DNA from 3 places in the Streptomyces sp. NPDC050988 genome. Region 1 is predicted to be linked to each of the others. Evidence: riboswitches for the same ligand, from Rfam matches in the RefSeq annotation. Region 1 holds a riboswitch; each other region holds the start of a gene.
What was found. Region 1 has a riboswitch for thiamine pyrophosphate ahead of thiO (glycine oxidase ThiO). Riboswitches for the same ligand answer to the same signal wherever they lie in the genome.
Positions count from the first base shown of each region.

Region 2: another riboswitch for thiamine pyrophosphate. It lies ahead of thiC (phosphomethylpyrimidine synthase ThiC); the one in region 1 lies ahead of thiO (glycine oxidase ThiO).
Region 3: another riboswitch for thiamine pyrophosphate. It lies ahead of ACIBEI_RS30765 (thiamine ABC transporter substrate binding subunit); the one in region 1 lies ahead of thiO (glycine oxidase ThiO).

Region 1 is NZ_JBITFQ010000016.1:84,070-90,221, reverse strand. Features, by position in the region: gene ACIBEI_RS29645 (helix-turn-helix domain-containing protein) at 1-273, opposite strand, end outside; gene ACIBEI_RS29640 (NAD(P)/FAD-dependent oxidoreductase) at 487-1,716, opposite strand; gene ACIBEI_RS29635 (hypothetical protein) at 1,783-2,127, opposite strand; TPP riboswitch at 2,180-2,293, shown strand; gene thiO (glycine oxidase ThiO) at 2,291-3,514, shown strand; gene thiS (sulfur carrier protein ThiS) at 3,517-3,717, shown strand; gene ACIBEI_RS29620 (thiazole synthase) at 3,721-4,515, shown strand; gene pknB (Stk1 family PASTA domain-containing Ser/Thr kinase) at 4,658-6,152, shown strand, end outside.
Region 2 is NZ_JBITFQ010000012.1:246,109-252,260, forward strand. Features, by position in the region: gene ACIBEI_RS26235 (hypothetical protein) at 1-48, shown strand, start outside; gene ACIBEI_RS26240 (hypothetical protein) at 356-673, opposite strand; gene thiC (phosphomethylpyrimidine synthase ThiC) at 817-2,664, opposite strand; TPP riboswitch at 2,657-2,813, opposite strand; gene ACIBEI_RS26250 (YibE/F family protein) at 2,885-4,384, shown strand; gene ACIBEI_RS26255 (SsgA family sporulation/cell division regulator) at 4,580-5,020, opposite strand; gene ACIBEI_RS26260 (IclR family transcriptional regulator) at 5,120-5,923, opposite strand; gene ACIBEI_RS26265 (DUF5326 family protein) at 6,137-6,152, opposite strand, start outside.
Region 3 is NZ_JBITFQ010000017.1:144,232-150,383, forward strand. Features, by position in the region: gene ACIBEI_RS30730 (phosphatidate cytidylyltransferase) at 1-706, shown strand, start outside; gene ACIBEI_RS30735 (hypothetical protein) at 849-1,091, opposite strand; gene ACIBEI_RS30740 (hypothetical protein) at 1,088-1,249, opposite strand; gene ACIBEI_RS30745 (hypothetical protein) at 1,405-2,241, shown strand; gene ACIBEI_RS30750 (hypothetical protein) at 2,367-2,705, shown strand; gene ACIBEI_RS30755 (hypothetical protein) at 2,720-2,875, shown strand; gene rlmN (23S rRNA (adenine(2503)-C(2))-methyltransferase RlmN) at 2,868-3,974, shown strand; TPP riboswitch at 3,999-4,104, shown strand; gene ACIBEI_RS30765 (thiamine ABC transporter substrate binding subunit) at 4,184-5,272, shown strand; gene ACIBEI_RS30770 (ABC transporter permease) at 5,248-6,152, shown strand, end outside.

The DNA of each region.
Region 1 (6,152 bases):
GAGCCACTCGAGCATCTCTTCGTCGGTGAAGCCGTCGTCCCGCAGGAGCGTCAGGGTGCCGGTCAGGCCCTTGACGACCTTCTGCTCGGCCCCGTCGATGAAAGCGGCGGGGACGTGCAGCGCGCGGTTCTCACCACGGCGTACGGCGATGAGCTGGCCTTCCTTGACCAGTTGCCGGACGCGGGTCACCTCGACACCGAGCTGTTCGGCGATGTCGGGGAGGGTGAGCCAGGCGGGGACGAGAGCATCGATCTTTGCGTCAATCTCGGTCACGAACACAAGCCTGCCATCTCGGACTGACAGTCGGTACCCGGGCCGGTGCGACCGTGTCACGCCCGCGGCCCCGCTGCCCCTTTCGCACCTGGGCCGCAGCCCCGTCAGGGGCGCGGGGAACTGCGCGACCAGCCACGGACGGCCCGCAGACACCAAACGACCTCCAGCCCCGTGCGGCCCGGCGGCCTCCAGCCGTGCGGCCCGGCGGAGCGTCTACGCGGTCGCGCCCTTGAGCGGCAGCGCGGGGTCGGACAGAAGCCCGGAATCCATCGGCGTGCCCGCCTCGATCAGCCGCCTGCCCTGTGCCAGGTCCCGAGGCCGTCCCACCGCCAGGACCGCGACCAGGCGGTTCTCGCGGAGCCAGCACACCGACCAGGACGGTCCGGCCGGGTCACCGCGCCGGACCAGGGCGTCGGCGGACCCGTGATGGCCCGCGTACTGGACGAAGCGGCCGAACTGCTCGGACCAGAAGTACGGCACGGGGTCGTACGTGACGGACGTCTCACCGACGATGTTCGCGGCGACCGTGCGCGGGCCCTGGAGGGCGTTGTCCCAGTGGTGGACGAGCAGGCGCTCCCCGTAGCGGCCGGACGGGAACGAGGCGCAGTCACCGACCGCGTACACGTCCGGGGCGGAGGTGCGCAGGTGGTCGTCCGCGACGATCTCGCGACGGGCGCCCAGCTCGATCCCGGAACCGGCCAGCCAGGCCGTGGCGGGCCGCGCCCCGATGCCCACGACGACGGCACCCGCTGGCAGCCGTGAGCCGTCGTCGAGCACCACCTCGCCGGACTCGACGTGCTCCACGCGCGCGTGGGTGCGCAACACCGCCCCGCTGTCCGCGTACCAGGCGGCCATCGGAGCGGCCACCTCCTCGGGCAGCACACCGGCCAGCGGCCGGTCGGCGGCCTCCACGACGGTCACCGCGCAGCCCGCCTCGCGCGCCGCCGTGGCGAACTCGGCGCCGATCCAGCCCGCGCCCACCACCACGATGTCGTGCTGCCGTGCGAGGACGGGGCGCAGCCGCTCGGCGTCGTCGAGCGTGCGCAGCAGATGGACGCCGGGTACGCCCTGGGCGCCCGGCAGTTGGATCGGCTCGGCACCGGTGGCGATGACGAGGACGTCGTACGGAACCGGGCCGTCGGCCGTGTCGAGTTCATGCCGCGAGGGGTGCACGCCGGTCACTTCGAGCCCCAGGCGGAGCTCCACGTCGAGCGCCTCGAAGTCGACGTCGAAGGCGGAGCCCTCGGCCTTGCCGAGCAGTACGGCCTTGGACAGCGAGGGCCGGTCGTACGGCTGATGGGGCTCCGCGCCGATCAGGGTCACGCTTCCGGCGAAGCCCCTCTCCCGCAGGGCGACGGCGGTCTGTACGCCGGCCATGCCCGCCCCGGCGATCACGGCGCTCCGTCGCGCCGCCGGGCTCCGTCCCTGCGTCTGCTCACTCACACGATCACCATAGACACTGGTGAAATCGTCGGTCAGGGGGCGCGATCGGTGAGCTGTTGCACAGCGTCAGGCTTCGGTGACCTCTTCGACCACACTTGTCCCGCTGCCCTCCTGCGACTCCCACTCCCAGGTCTCCTCCAGGCGCACCCGCCCGTCGGGCAGTTCGAGGACCTGGGACACGCAGTGCCCGGACGAGGTGCTGCCGTCGACCTTCAGCTGCACGTACCGGAAGTCGAGCCGGTCGCCCGCGCGCGTGCCCACGAGATGGCCGCGTACGACGTCGCCGCCCGCGTACTCGGCCCAGATCTCGCCGTCCTTCTCGTGGTAGGCGAACCGGGTACGGGTGCCCACCTGGCCCGGCGCCTGGTCCGCGACCGGAGAGAGGAGGAGTCCGTCGAGCGAGCGGGCCATGCGTGAAGGCTCCCTTACAGGCTGTTGGGGCGAAGGGCTAGGGTGGCCAACGTAAAGCACTCGCGGGAGTCCGGACGCACCGGGCTGAGAGGGAGGCTGGGACGGCCTCCGACCGTACGAACCTGATCCGGGTCATGCCGGCGAAGGGAGGGGCTGGACGCCCATGTCGCGTACACCGGAGACACCCGTAGCACCCGATAGGCCCGATGCGCCCGATGCGCCCGATAGAAGGCGCACGGCAGACGTCCTGGTCGTCGGGGGCGGGATCATCGGCCTCGTCACGGCCTGGCGGGCCGCGCAGCGCGGGTTCACGACCGCGCTCGTGGACCCGGAGCCCGGCGGCGGCGCCGCGCAGGTCGCCGCTGGGATGCTGGCCGCCGTCACCGAACTCCACTACGGCGAGCAGACCCTGCTCGGCCTCAATCTGGCCTCGGCGCGCCGCTATCCGGACTTCGCGGCCGAGCTGACCGAGGCCACCGGCCAGGACCTCGGATACCGGCAGTGCGGCGCGCTGGCGGTCGCGCTCGACGCCGACGACCGCGCCCATCTGCGCGAAGTCCACGCCCTGCAACGCCGGTCGGGCCTGGAGTCGGAGTGGCTCAGCGGCCGCGAGTGCCGGCGTCTGGAGCCGATGCTCGCGCCGGGCGTGCGCGGCGGGCTCCGGGTCGACGGCGACCACCAGATCGATCCGCGGCGGCTCTCCGGGGCCCTGGTCACGGCCTGCGAGCGGGCCGGAGTGACCTTCCACCGGACGTGGGCCGACCGCCTGACTGTCGTACGGGACCGGGCCGTCGGAGTCGTCACGCCGGACGGCACCGAGCTGTCGGCGGGCCAGGTCGTCCTCGCCGCGGGCAGTCTCAGCGGACGCTTCGCGGGCGTCCCCGACAACGTGCTGCCGCCGGTGCGCCCCGTGAAGGGACAGGTGCTGCGGCTGACGGTCCCGAAACGGTACGCGCCCTTCCTGAGCCGCAGCGTGCGTGCCGTCGTCCGCGGCAACCACATCTATCTGGTGCCGCGGGAGAGCGGCGAACTGGTCGTCGGCGCGACCAGCGAGGAGCTGGGCTGGGACACCACGGTGACCGCCGGCGGCGTGTACGAGCTGCTGCGGGACGCCCACGAACTCGTCCCCGGCATCACCGAGCTGCCGCTCACCGAGACACGGGCCGGACTGCGCCCGGGCTCCCCCGACAACGCGCCCCTGCTCGGCCCGACCGAACTCCCCGGTCTCCTGCTCGCGACCGGCCACTACCGCAACGGCGTACTCCTCACGCCCGTCACCGGGGACGTGATGGCGCACGCCCTGACCACCGGTGAACTCCCGGACGAGGCCCGCCCGTTCACACCCAGGCGGTTCGGTGCCGCCGCACTCTCGGAGCAGCCCGCATGAGCATGAGCATCTTCGTCAACGGGGAGCGGCGGCAGCTGGCCCCGGACACGGCCCTGGACACCCTCGTCGCAGCGCTCACCGCGGCTCCCTCCGGTGTCGCCGCCGCACTCAACGAAACCGTCGTCCCGCGCGCGCAGTGGTCGAAGACCCTCCTCTCCGAGGGAGACCGCGTCGAAGTCCTCACCGCCGTCCAAGGAGGCTGACCCATGGCCGACGATCCCTTCGTCCTCGGCGGTACGTCCTTCACGTCCCGTCTGATCATGGGCACCGGTGGCGCGCCCAGCCTCGACGTCCTGGAGCGCTCACTCGTCGCGTCCGGCACCGAGCTGACGACGGTCGCGATGCGCCGCGTGAACCCGAAGGCCCACGGCTCGGTGCTGTCCGTGCTCGAACGGCTGGGCATCCGAGTGCTGCCCAACACGGCGGGCTGTTTCACCGCCGGGGAGGCCGTTCTGACGGCCCGGCTCGCGCGTGAGGCGCTCGGCACGGACCTCGTCAAGCTGGAGGTCATCGCCGACGAGCGCACCCTGCTGCCCGACCCGATCGAGCTGCTCGACGCCGCCGAGACCCTGGTCGACGACGGCTTCACGGTCCTCCCGTACACGAACGACGACCCGGTGCTCGCCCGCAGGCTGGAGGACGTGGGGTGCGCCGCGGTCATGCCGCTCGGCTCGCCGATCGGGTCCGGGCTCGGCATCCGCAACCCGCACAACTTCCAGCTGATCGTGGAGCACGCGCGCGTGCCGGTGATCCTGGACGCGGGTGCAGGGACGGCGTCGGACGCGGCGATCGCCATGGAGCTGGGGTGCGCGGGTGTGATGCTCGCCTCGGCCGTGACCCGGGCGCAGGAGCCGGTGCTGATGGCCGAGGGCATGCGGCACGCGGTCGAGGCGGGCCGGCTCGCGTACCGCGCGGGGCGCATTCCGCGCCGTCACTTCGCCGAGGCGTCGTCCCCTGTGGAGGGTGTCGCCCGTTTGGACCCGGAAAGGCCTGCTTTCTGACGCTTGGCCTGAACGCCTGTCCGAATACGGATGCCGCACCGCGGTCGCCGTCGTGCGACGTGCGTCACAGCTCGGCTGCAGTAGCGCCCCGGAATCGCCCGTACGGGCGGCGTTGACAGTGGCGGCTCGTACACTCACCTGCGTGGATACGACGCTTCAGGACCCGCTCGTCGGGCACGTGCTCGACGGCCGCTACCGCGTCGACGCGCGCATCGCCGTCGGCGGGATGGCCACGGTCTACCGTGCCGTGGACACCCGCCTGGACCGGGTGCTCGCGCTCAAGGTGATGCACCCGGGCCTGGCCGCCGACGCCACGTTCGTGGACCGCTTCATCCGCGAGGCGAAGTCGGTCGCCCGGCTCGCGCACCCGAACGTGGTGCAGGTCTTCGACCAGGGCACGGACGGCAGTTACGTCTATCTGGCGATGGAGTACGTGGCCGGGTGCACCCTGCGCGACGTGCTGCGCGAGCGCGGAGCGCTGCAGCCGCGGGCCGCGCTCGACGTCCTGGAGCCGGTCCTCGCCGCACTCGGCGCCGCGCACCGCGCCGGGTTCGTGCACCGCGACATGAAGCCGGAGAACGTCCTGATAGGGGACGACGGCCGGGTGAAGGTCGCGGACTTCGGTCTCGTACGGGCCGTGGACACGGTCACCAGCACGACCGGGGCCGTGCTCGGCACGGTGTCGTATCTCGCGCCCGAGCAGATAGAGAACGGCACGGCCGATCCCCGGGTCGACGTGTACGCGTGCGGCATCCTCCTCTTCGAGATGCTGACCGGCGACCGCCCGCACTACGGGGACTCGCCCGCCACCGTGCTCTACAAGCACCTCCACGAGGACGTGCCCCGGCCGTCGGCGTCCGTGCCGGGCCTGGCCTACGAGCTCGACGAGCTGGTCACGACGGCCACCGCACGCAACCCCGACCTCCGTCCGTACGACGCGGTCGAGCTGCTCTCGCAGGTCCTGGACGCCCGGAACGCACTGAGCGCCGACCAGCTGGACGCCATCCCGCCGCAGGCGGTCGCCACGGACCACCAGAACGCCGACGACCGTACGAGCGTGATCCCGCTCTCGCTGTCGGTGCAGCGGCCCCTCCCGGTGAACGACGACGACGCCGAGCTGAACCGCACGAGCTACCTGCCGTCCCCGCCGCCCGAACCGCCGCGCCGCGGCCGTGGAGGCCGCATGGTGGCGCCCCGTCGCGGTCTGATCGCGATCGTCGCCGCGGTGCTGCTGGCCCTCGGCCTGGGCGCGGGCGTCTGGTACATCAACTCCGGCCAGTTCACCACGGTCCCTGGAGTGCTCTCCAAAACCGAGGCCCAGGCCAAGAGGCAGCTCACGAGCGCCGGTCTCGACGTGAAGGACGTCAAGCGCAGCTTCAGCGACACCGTCAAGCCGGGCCGGGTCATCAGCAGCGACCCGAAGCCGGGCGCCCGGATCCGGGACAACGACTCGGTGACCCTGACGGTCTCCAAGGGCCCCGAGATCGTGCGCGTGCCGGACCTGGAGGGCTACTCGCTGGACAAGGCCAAGCAGCGCCTGAAGAACGAGGGCCTGGTGGCGGGCATGGTCACCAAGGGCTTCAGCGACGACGTACCGGTGGGTTTCGTGATCCGTACGGAGCCTGGGGCGGGCACCG
Region 2 (6,152 bases), on a different contig from region 1:
GACTTCAGCAGCCCCGACTTCGGGGGGCCGGAGCACCAGCCGGAGTAGCCCCGCCCTCGCCCGGGCCCGGCCCCATGTGGGGCGGGCAACCGGGCGCGGCCAGGCGGAGAGAGGCCCGACCGGCCGCAGCGTCGCGGGCACTGCGCCCGCGACGGCCGCGTTCCAGCAGGTGCGGTACCTCCGTGCCGTGCCCTCGTGGCACGCCTCCATGCCGCGCCTCCGTGCCATGCCTTCATCCCGTGCCTTCGTTCCGTTTCTACATGCGCCGAACGATCTGCGCGGTCGCTCGCTCGACCGGTGTGCGGTTGTAGACATGCACCAGGGCGAGGTGGAAGAGCGCCGGTGCGAGTGGGGCCTACCGTTCGGCCCGCCAGCCGGCCATGTCCGAAGGCAGCTCGATCTCCTCGTCGAGTACTTGGATATAGACGGATTCAGCGGATATGGATGATTCCCCGTCCCCTTCGACGATCAGGGCCGAGGCGTGAAGCGGCCCCAGCGAGAAGGTTCTCCACGCCGGACTGGACTCTTCCCGCTGCCTGAGGGTGCGTACGGCACGGGTCGAGCGGGTTCGCAGCCTGTACCAGCCGTTCTGCAGGGGTTGCTGGAACAGCACCGCGAACAGCATCCCCAGCACAGCGCCGACAACTCCGTTGGCCACATCGATCCCGCCCATGCCAGGCGGGGTAGGGAAGTTGATCACGTCGTGCGCGATCTTCTCTCTACCGTTACGACTTGGAGCGAGGCGTCGTGTTCCTCCGCAGGGCCCCGGCCTGGATGGTCGGGGCCTACGAGAAAGGGACGGACAGCGGGCCGGAATCAGTCGGCCATGGGCAGGTACACCCTGTTGCCGCTCGCCGCGAACTCCTTCGACTTCTGGAGCATCCCCTCAGCGACCTCCTCGGCTGTCGCGCCAGCGGCCGCGGTGCCACCGAACTGTTCGGTGATGCTGTGGCTGATCTTCATCGAGCAGAACTTCGGCCCGCACATGGAGCAGAAGTGCGCCGTCTTGGCGGGCTCGGCCGGGAGGGTCTCGTCATGGAACTCCCGGGCCGTGTCGGGGTCGAGGGCCAGGTTGAACTGGTCCTCCCAGCGGAACTCGAAGCGGGCGTCCGACAACGCGTCGTCCCACTCCTGTGCGCCCGGATGTCCCTTGGCGAGGTCGGCCGCATGGGCCGCGATCTTGTAGGTGATGACGCCCGTCTTGACGTCGTCACGGTTGGGCAGGCCCAAGTGCTCCTTGGGCGTGACGTAGCAGAGCATGGCCGTGCCCCACCAGGCGATCATCGCGGCACCGATGCCGGAGGTGATGTGGTCGTACGCCGGCGCGACGTCCGTCGTCAGCGGGCCGAGCGTATAGAACGGAGCTTCATCACAGATCTCCTGCTGAAGGTCGATGTTCTCCTTGATCTTGTGCATCGGGACATGCCCCGGGCCCTCGATCATGGTCTGTACGTTGAAACGCTTCGCGACCCTGTTGAGTTCCCCGAGCGTCCTCAACTCCGCGAACTGCGCTGCGTCGTTGGCGTCCGCGATCGACCCGGGCCGGAGTCCGTCGCCGAGCGAGTACGTGACGTCGTACGCCGCGAGGATCTCGCAGAGTTCCTCGAAGTTCTCGTACAGGAACGACTCCTTGTGGTGCGCCAGGCACCAGGCCGCCATGATCGAGCCGCCGCGCGAGACGATGCCGGTCTTGCGGTTCGCGGTCAGCGGGACGAACGGCAGCCGCACGCCCGCGTGGACGGTCATGTAGTCCACACCCTGCTCGGCCTGCTCGACGACCGTGTCCTTGTAGATCTCCCAGGTCAGCTCCTCGGCCCGCCCGTCGACCTTCTCCAGCGCCTGGTAGAGCGGGACCGTGCCGATGGGGACGGGGGAGTTCCGCAGCACCCACTCGCGGGTGGTGTGGATATTGCGGCCGGTGGACAGGTCCATGACCGTGTCGGCGCCCCAGCGGGTCGCCCAGGTCATCTTCTCCACCTCCTCCTCGATGGAGGAAGTGACCGCGGAGTTGCCGATGTTGGCGTTGACCTTCACCAGGAACCGCTTGCCGATGATCATCGGCTCGATCTCCGGGTGGTTGACGTTGGCCGGCAGCACGGCCCGGCCCGCCGCGATCTCCTCGCGGACGACCTCGGGAGAAACGTTCTCCCGGATGGCCACGTACTCCATCTCCGGCGTGACCTCACCCCGCCTGGCGTACGCGAGTTGCGTCACCGCCTGGCCGTCGCGGCTGCGCCGGGGCTGGCGCGGCCGCCCCGGGAAGACCGCGTCGAGATTGCGCAGTCCGCCCCTCGGCGAGGTGTGCTTGATCCCGTCGTCCTCGGGGCGGATTGGTCGGCCCGCGTACTCCTCGGTGTCGCCGCGGGCAATGATCCAGTTGGCCCGGAGGGCCCCGAGGCCCCTGCGCACGTCGGTGTCGACGGTCGGATCGGTGTACGGGCCGGAGGTGTCGTACAGAGTGACCGACTGCCCGTTGGTGAGGTGCACTTGGCGGACCGGCACGCGCAGGTCGGGGCGCGAACCCTCGACATACGCCTTGTGCCAGCCGATGGACTTCCCGGCCTCGCCGTTCTCGGGCGAAGCAGTCACTCCACCGCTCTCGGCCGAGGCGAACGCCCCGTCCGTCAGGCTGGAGGCAGGCGTGCGTACGTCCTTGTTGGTCATGAGACCTACTCCCTACGCCGGCATTACCCGGTAACAGGTTCGGCGGTCGACGCAGCGATTTCCGTCCGGCGATGTTCCACGTGAAACATCGCGTCTACGGAGGTCAGCGCCCTCTCAGCCCGGTGCTCCGAGCTCCCGCGTGTGCAAAGGTGCCCCCACGCTAGCGTCAGATGTGGCGCGGTGAACAGTGGGCCCGGGCCGTTCTTGCGATGATCGGTCGGTGACCACGACGCAGCAGCCCCCAATCCCGCCGTCCGAACCGCCCCACGGACACGGCCACGACGGCCACGGTCACGGCGGCGGACCTGGGCACGGCCCCCACGGCCCCGGACCGGGCGGCGGCGGAGACCGGCCCGGCGGTGGTGACGGTGGCGGATCGGGTGGCGGCGGGCACGGCCACTCGCACAGTCACGGACCCGCCGCGCCTGTCTCGATGCACCTGCGCAAGGTCATCGCGGCCGTGCTGATCCCCTTCGCGGCGGCGGTCGTCGTCGGCCTCGTGGTGCTCTGGCCCGGCGGCGCCCCGGGGCACGAGCGCACCGGTGTCGGCTTCGACCGGCAGACGCAGCAGGCCACTGTGACCAAGGTCGACAAGGTCGACTGCAAGTCGGTGAACGCCTCGGGGGAGACGCCGACCGGCGACACGTCGACCGCCGAGGGCTCGTCGGCACAGCAACAGGCGACCGGCAGCTGCAAGAAGGCGACGGTGCGGGTCGACACCGGCAAGGACAAGGGCCGTACGTTCACGGAGATCGTCCAGCCGGACTCCTCGCGACAGCTGGAGCAGGGCCAGAAGGTGATCGTCGCGTATGCGCCGGACGCCCCCAAGGAACTCCAGTACTCGGTCACCGACGTGAACCGCAAGCTCCCGATGACGCTGCTCGCCGGGATCTTCGCCGTCGCCGTGGTCGTGGTGGGCCGGATGCGCGGCGTCATGGCACTGGTCGCACTGGCCGCCAGCTTCCTCATCCTGACGTTCTTCATCCTCCCCGCGATCCTGCAAGGCTCGAACCCCCTGGTCGTGGCGGTGGTCGGGGCGAGCGCCATCATGCTGATCGCGCTCTATCTGTGCCATGGGCTGTCGGCCCGTACGTCGGTGGCGGTGCTCGGCACCCTGCTCTCCCTGTTGCTGATCGGGCTGCTCGGCTCACTGTTCATCGACTGGGCGGCGCTGACCGGCAACACGGACGACAACACCGGGCTGATCCACGGGCTGTATCCGTCCATCGACATGAGCGGTCTGCTGCTCGCGGGCATCATCATCGGTTCGCTGGGTGTGCTCGACGACGTGACGGTGACGCAGACGTCGGCGGTCTGGGAGCTGCACGAGGCCAATCCGACGATGGGCTGGCGCGGGCTGTACCGCGCGGGCATCCGTATCGGCCGCGACCACATCGCGTCGGTCGTCAACACGCTCGTCCTCGCCTACGCCGGCGCCGCACTGCCGCTGCTGCTGCTCTTCTCCATCGCGCAGAGCAGCGTGGGGACGGTGGCCAACAGCGAGTTGGTCGCCGAGGAGATCGTGCGCACGCTCGTCGGCTCGATCGGACTGGTCGCCTCCGTGCCGGTGACCACGGTTCTCGCCGCGCTGGTCGTCTCGGCGGACCGCCCGGGCCCCGCCGCCCCGGCACAACAGGAACAGCCGCAGCCCCAGCCACAGCCCCAGTCGGGCGCCAGGGCGCCTCTGCGTGGCGGGAGCGGCCGCCGCCGCAAGCACTGAACCCGGCGCCTGCCGGATCCGGTCGCCGAGGGTCGAGAGCTGAGAGCTGAGAAGAAGCGTTACGGCAGTCCGCGTAGCCGCGAGGCAACAAGCCGGATGACGTACGGCAAAGCCGGGTGGGATGAGCACGTGTCACACGCGTACGGGACGACGTACAACGAGGCGGCGTTGCGCCTGCCCCAGCCCCGTATCACTTCACCCAGCGCTCTGTTCCTCCGCCAGGATGCGGTTCAGCGCCTCGTCGAGGTGTGTGTCGAAGTCCGCGAGGGAACGCTCCTGGCCCAGCGGCACCAGCCGGTCCGTACGGTCCAGGAACGCCAGCAACGGCGCCGTCCCACAGCGGAACAACGCGTGGTCACCGCCCACTTGAAGCCGGATCAGCACATCGCCGAACCCCTCGGTGTCGGCGGGAGCGATGTGCACGTCGCCGTCCCCGCACGCCCGGCCCACCCCGTCGATCAGCAGCTCCCGGCCGAAGGCCCAGGTGACCGGCGCGTCACCGGGCAGGTGGAAGGTCAGCCGCACGGCATAGGGATCACAGGTCTCGTAGCGCAGCTCCACCGGGATGCGAAAGGAGAGCTCCTCCGAGACGACGAAGCTCATCATGACCTCTGCCTGTACTACCGACTCGCGCATCGCCTACCCCGTCGTTCGCCTTCGACTGGCCGGGAATCATCCACCTGACACTGCTGGCATCTTGCTGAACGTACACACCAGATCACAAGGAGTGAGTTTTCAGATGCTGATAGAGAGCGAGAGTGTGCCCAGCAGCCTTCCGATCTCGCTCTGCAATCGGCGTGCCGCCGGCAGCAGTCGGTCGGCCTGGTGGGCCGGCAGGGAAATGGCGATCGTGGCCGCAGTACTGCCCACAGTGATGGGAATCGCGGCGCAGACCGTCCCCAGCGCGTACTCCTGACGCTCAATCACGGGCTGCATGCGTCGCACGGATTCGAGGCGTCGCAACAGGGTTCGATCGTCACGCACCGTATATGGCGTGATGGACCGGACGGAGTAACGGTCGACGTGGTCCCGACGGGCGTCGTCGTCGAGCTGGGACAGCAGACACTGGCCGATCGCGTGCGCGTGACCCGTCTCGCGGAAGTCGGCCCACTCCTCGACGGCGGGATTGGCCGGGGTGTCGGCGACGCACTGGACCTCGATCTCACCGTCGCGGTAGAGCGCGTAGTACACGGGCGCGCCGATCGAGTCACGGCACTGCGCGAGGGCGTCGGCGACCATGCTGCGACGTTTCTGCCGGGCACCGCTGCTGGTCAACCGCTCGACCGCATCGCCGAGGAAGAACAGGCCCTTCTCCCGGCGCAGATAGCCCTCGTGGGCCAGCGTGCGCAGCAGGTGGTACGCCGTGGGCAGGGCCAGCCCGGCCTCACGGGCGAGCTGTTTCGCGGGCGCCCCGTGTTCATGGCGGGCGACGGACTCAAGGAGGCGCATCGCTCGCTGCACGGATCCGATGAGGGTCGTGGGATGCGGCTCGGAGGAAGGGACGTGCGGTCCTGCGGATGCGGTGTCAACCGTGGCCAAGGGGTGCTCCCGAAGCGCGAGGGGGGCCGCCCGTGCGGGGGTAACACGGGAGGGATCAGAGCGCCGCTCGCGGGAATCAACCCCGCGTCGAATTCCGGACTTTAACCGTCTGCCACCGCTCGCAGACGGCCTGTGCCGAAACTTCCCTCGCCCGAGGGAACTGGCGGTTCCTGTTACCGCCGGCCGGTTGCCGACCGGCGGGCCTCCCCTTGCCTACCAGTCGCTCCTC
Region 3 (6,152 bases), on a different contig from region 1:
AGCGGTCGCCGTCGTGGTCGGCCTGTGGGAACTCACGTCGCGGCTCGCGGAGCAGAAGGGCATCAAGGCGCCGCTCGTGCCGCTGGCGATCGGCGGTGCCGCGATGGTCGTCGCCGGATACGTCCGGGGTGCCGAGGGTGCCTGGGTGGCGATGGCGCTCACCGCGCTCGCGGTCCTGGTCTGGCGGATGACGGAACCGCCCGAGGGGTACCTCAAGGACGTCACCGCGGGAGTCTTCGCCGCCTTCTACATCCCGTTCCTCGCCACGTTCGTGGCGATGATGCTCACCGCGGACGACGGTGCACGGCGGGTGCTGACGTTCCTGCTGCTGGCCGTGGTCAGCGACACGGGCGCGTACGCCGTCGGCTGGCGCTTCGGCAAGCACAAGCTCGCCCCGCGCATCAGCCCCGGCAAGACCCGCGAGGGCCTGCTGGGCGCGCTCGTCTTCGCCATGGTGGGGGGCGCGCTGTGCATGGAGTTCCTCATCGACGACGGCACCTGGTGGCAGGGCCTGATCGTCGGCCTCGCGGTCGCGGCCAGCGCCACGCTCGGTGACCTCGGCGAGTCGATGATCAAGCGTGACCTGGGCATCAAGGACATGGGCACCTTGCTGCCGGGGCACGGCGGCATCATGGACCGCCTGGACTCGCTGCTTCCTACGGCTCCTGTGGTGTGGCTGCTGCTCGTGTTGTTCGTCGGTAGCTGATCGTCGGTAGCTGTTCGTCGGGAGCCGACACCGAGGCTCAGGGTCTGCGGTCTGCGGTTTTGCGGTACGAGGGGCTCGTCGTCCAACCGGACGGCGAGCCCCTGACGCGTGTCCGGGCCGATGTCAGTCCGTGCCGTAGCTATCAGTCTGTGCCGTAGTCGTGCGGTCGGCCGTCCTGCCAGTCCACCCAGTGCGGATCGTCCAGCAGCTCCCACGCGTCCGGCAGGCCCGCGCGGCGCAGGAACTCGATCAGGTCGGCGTCGCTGTGCGCGAGGCCGGCGACCCGGGCGCGAATGGACACCCGGCGGCCGCCGGTGCCCGCAGCGCGATGCACGACGATGGGCGCGGTGCCCTCTCCTTCGGGCGGCGACTGTTCGCGGTTCACAGTGCACCGCGGGCGGTGTCTGTATCGGTGTCGGGCGTGGGGGTGGGTGTGGGCGTGGCGGAGGTGGAGGCGCTGGTGTCGTCGGTGCGGCGCAGCCGCCGGACCAGCCGATCGCGGTCGCTGCGCCGATGATCCGGGCGAGACACATATTCGTACACGAGTTCGATTGTAGGTCCAGGTGTGACCGTTGGGACAGGGCCCGGCTTCCCGCGGCTTCGGACTTGAACCCGCCGGCAGCCCACGGCCACCCGCCTGTCCCAGGCCGTGACCTGCGGGATGGGTAGGTTTGTCGCACCGCTTAAGGAGATGTGCGATGCCGGACCGCCGTAGAGCTCTGTACGTAACCGATCTGGCTTACCCGGCCCGGGGGCGGCGCTACTGCGACGAGGACATCTTCCTGACCTCCCGACTGCGCGACGACTTCGATGTCGCCCTGTGCCACCCGCTGGAGGCCGCCGCGTTGATGGACGCCTTCGATGTTGTCGTGGTCCGCAACAGCGGGCCGGTGCTGCATTACCGGGAGGAGTACGACGCGTTCCGGGCGCGGGCCACGGCCGACGGCGCCCGGGTCTACAACCCGTTGACCGGCCGCGGAGACATGTCCGGCAAGCAGTACCTGCTGGATCTGACCGCTGCCGGACACCCGGTCATCCCCACGGTCGACCGGTCCGAGGACCTGCACCTGCTGCCCGAGGCCGACCAGTACGCGGTCAAGCCGAAGGTGGGCGCTGACTCCATCGGCCTGGCCTTCGTGCCCCGCGAGCAGCTCGACGGCCTCGCCTACGGCGACATCCTGGTCCAGCCGCGCATCGACTTCCGCTACGAAGTGTCCTTCTACTACGTCGACGACGCCTTCCAGTACGCCCTTCACGCCCCCGATCCCGAGCAGCGCTGGGTCCTCGATCCCTACGAGCCCACCGACACCGACCTGGCCTTCGCCCGGAGCTTCATCGACTGGAACACCCTCGACCACGGCATCCAGCGCGTGGACGCCTGCCGCACCTGGGAGGGCGCGCTGCTCCTCGTCGAGCTGGAGGACCTCAACCCATATCTGTCCCTGGAACTGGTCTCCGACCGGACCCGTGACGCGTTCGTGGCGAATATGACGGAGTCCGTCCACCGGTTCCTGGACGCTCGGCCGCGCAGCTGAGCTCGCGCCTGAGACGGCGTACCGTCGTACGGCCGTACCTGACCATTGACCCCCGCGAGGCGACGTGATCGCCTCTCACAGGTAAGCCGTGAACGGGCTGAACCGGGGGACAAGTGAGTCTTGAGATGAGTCAGGATTATGCGGCTCTCATCGCGGGCGTCGACGGCGCGATCTTGATCGCTGCATCGGTCCAACTCCATTCGTACCGAGCCAAGGGCAACGGACAAATGACGCGCGCCGCCCGGGTGTTGTGGCTGGCGCCTTTCCCGGTGATGGTCATTTCCATCGCTCGGGTCCTCTGGTGGTCTGCCAACGGCGGGCAGGACAAGGACCCCGACCTTGCGTTGATGCTGTTCCTGGGGACTCTCATCCTGCTGGCCATGGTCATGCTTGACGCGATCCTGTCGAGGTACGTATACGAGGAAGCGGAGCAGGTCGCTTCCGACGACTCACTCGACGCGTAGAAGTGCCTCAGCGCGTGAATACCGTGCTCGCGCGCGGACTCACACCTGCCGCCCTTCTCGACTTCCGGGACCAGGCCCGCGGCAGCGGTACGGCCGCTGACGACCACCGCGCACGGCTCGTGGCCCCGGTCACACGAATCGATCTGCGACACTGGTACAGCCATGCCTAAGCCCGGAGAACTCACTTTCGTTGCCCCCCGCGGAGCCAAGAAGCCGCCGCGGCACCTTGCTGATCTCACGCCTGCCGAGCGTAAGGAGGCGGTTGCCGCGGTCGGTGAGAAGCCGTTTCGTGCCAAGCAGCTGTCGCAGCACTACTTCGCGCGGTACGCGCACGACCCGGAGCAGTGGACCGACATCCCCGCGGGATCGCGCGCCAAGCTGCAGGAGGCGCTGCTGCCCGAGCTGATGACGGTCGTGCGGCATCTCTCCACCGATGGGGACACCACCCGCAAGACCCTCTGGCGGCTCTTCGACGGCACGCTCGTCGAGTCCGTGCTGATGCGGTACCCGGACCGGGTCACCATGTGCATCAGCTCTCAGGCGGGCTGCGGGATGAACTGTCCGTTCTGTGCGACCGGGCAGGCCGGTCTCGACCGGAATCTGTCCAGCGCCGAGATCGTGCACCAGATCGTGGACGGGATGCGGGCGCTGCGGGACGGGGAGATTCCCGGTGGGCCGGCCCGGCTCAGCAACATCGTCTTCATGGGCATGGGCGAGCCGCTGGCCAACTACAAGCGGGTCGTCCAGTCGATCCGGGCCCTCACCGACCCGGAGCCGGACGGGCTCGGGCTGTCGCAGCGGGGGATCACCGTCTCCACGGTCGGTCTCGTCCCCGCCATCAACCGGTTCGCCGACGAGGGCTTCAAGTGCCGCCTCGCCATCTCCCTGCACGCACCGGACGACGAGCTGCGTGACACGCTCGTGCCCGTGAACACGCGGTGGAAGGTACGGGAAGTGCTGGACGCCGGATGGGAGTACGCGGCGAAGTCGGGGCGCCGGCTCTCCATCGAGTACGCGCTCATCCGTGACATCAACGACCAGGCGTGGCGTGGTGACCGGCTCGGGCGGCTGCTCAAGGGCAAGCCCGTGCACGTGAACCTGATTCCGCTGAACCCGACACCCGGCTCCAAGTGGACGGCCTCGCGGCCCGAGGACGAGAAGGCGTTCGTCGAGGCGATCGCCGCCCATGGTGTGCCCGTCACCGTCCGGGACACCCGTGGCCAGGAGATCGACGGGGCCTGCGGGCAGCTCGCGGCGACCGAGCGGTAGTCTGGCGGACGTACGTACATCTTCATATTCCGACAGGGGAGCGCCACAGCGCTGAGAGTGCGGGACAGCCCGCAGACCCTCTGAACCTTGCCCAGGTCATTCTGGGTAGGAAGTTCGGTCACTACTCAAGCTGTTGCGCCCTGCCCGGGATCCGACCGAGGTCCCGGGCAGGGCCGCGTCTCTTCCTGGTCACCCCCAGGAGGAATTCAGTGAGCACCACCACCAGGAAGTTCACGGCCGTGGTCGCGGTCACCGGGCTCGGCTTCGCCGCGCTCGCCGCGTGCGGTTCGTCCGACTCCGGCGACGAGGGCTCCGGGTCCAAGACCGTCACCCTCGTCAGCCATGACTCCTTCGCCTACACCAAGGCAGTACTGAAGGAGTTCGAGAAGGCGTCCGGTTACAAGGTCAAGGTCCTCAAGGACGGCGACGCCGGTACGGCCGTCAACAAGGCCATCCTCACCAAGGACAACCCGCAGGGCGACGTCTTCTTCGGCGTCGACAACACCCTGCTGTCGCGGGCGCTCGACAACGGGCTGTTCCAGTCGTACGAGGCCAAGGGCGCCGATGGCATCAAGGCCGAGTACCGGGTCGACCAGGACAAGCACCGCGTCACGCCCATCGACTCCGGTGACATCTGCGTCAACTACGACAAGGCCTACTTCAGCAAGCACAAGCTGGCCCCGCCGACGTCCTTCGACGATCTGATCAAGCCCGAGTACAAGGATCTTCTCGTCACCGAGAACGCGTCCACGTCCTCGCCCGGCCTCGGGTTCCTGCTCGGCACCGCCGCCAAGTACGGGGACGCGGGCTGGGAGGGCTACTGGAAGAAGCTCAAGGCCAACGGAGTGAAGGTCGTCGACGGCTGGGAGCAGGCCTACAACGTGGAGTTCTCCGGGTCCGCCGGCGGCAAGGAGGCCAAGGGCGACCGGCCGCTCGTCGTCTCGTACGCCTCGTCGCCGCCCGCCGAGGTCATCTACGCCGACCCGAAGCCGAAGACCGCGCCGACCGGGGTCGCGGACGGCACCTGCTTCCGCCAGGTCGAGTACGCGGGCCTGCTGAGCAACGCGAAGAACACCAAGGGTGGCAAGGCGCTCATCGACTTCCTGGTCGGCAAGGCCTTCCAGGAGGACATGCCGCTGAACATGTTCGTGTACCCGGTCGTCGAGGGTGCGAAGGTGCCCGCCGAGTTCACGAAGTTCGGGCCGGCCGCCAAGAGCCCCGAGACCCTCGACCCCGCCAAGATCGCCGACAACCGTGACGAGTGGGTCAAGTCATGGACCTCGCTCGTACTGAAGTAGAGCCCCGCGCGGAGGCGGAGCCGCCCGCGAGCCGGCGTCCGCGCCTCCGTCCGCGCCCTCGCACGCGCCCGCGTACGGGGAGCGCGGCCCGGCTCGGTCTCATGGCCGTGCCCGTCGCGTTCTTCGGGCTCTTCTTCGCCTACCCGGTCGCGGCGATCACGGCACGCGGGCTCAAGATCGACGGGGTCTGGCGGTTCGGGCGGATCGGCGATGTGCTCGCACAGTCCGACATCCGGCACGTCCTGTGGTTCACGACCTGGCAGGCGCTCGCCTCGACCGCGCTCACGCTGCTGATCGCACTCCCCGGCGCGTACGTGTTCGCGCGCTTCGATTTCAGGGGCAAGCAGGTCCTGCGGGCCGTCGTCACCGTGCCGTTCGTGCTGCCGACCGTGGTTGTCGGCACGGCGTTCCTGGCGCTGCTCGGCCGCGGCGGACTCCTGGACGAGTTGTGGGGCGTACGGCTCGACACGACCGTGTGGGCGATCCTGCTCGCGCACGTCTTCTTCAACTACGCGGTCGTCGTCCGCACGGTCGGCGGCCTCTGGTCGCAGCTCGATCCGCGTCAGGAGGAGGCCGCGCGGGTGCTCGGCGCCTCACGGTTCGCCGCCTGGCGCCGGGTGACGCTTCCGGCGCTCGGGCCGGCGGTCGCCGCCGCCGCGCTGATGGTCTTCCTCTTCACCTTCACCTCGTTCGGTGTGGTGCAGATCCTCGGCGGTCCGACCTTCTCGACGCTCGAAGTCGAGATCTACCGGCAGACCTCGGAGATCTTCGACCTCTCGACGGCCGCCGTCCTCACCCTCGTCCAGTTCGTGGCGGTCGGCGCGATCCTCGCCGTCCACGCGTGGACGGTACGGCGGCGGGAGACCGCCCTGCGCCTGGT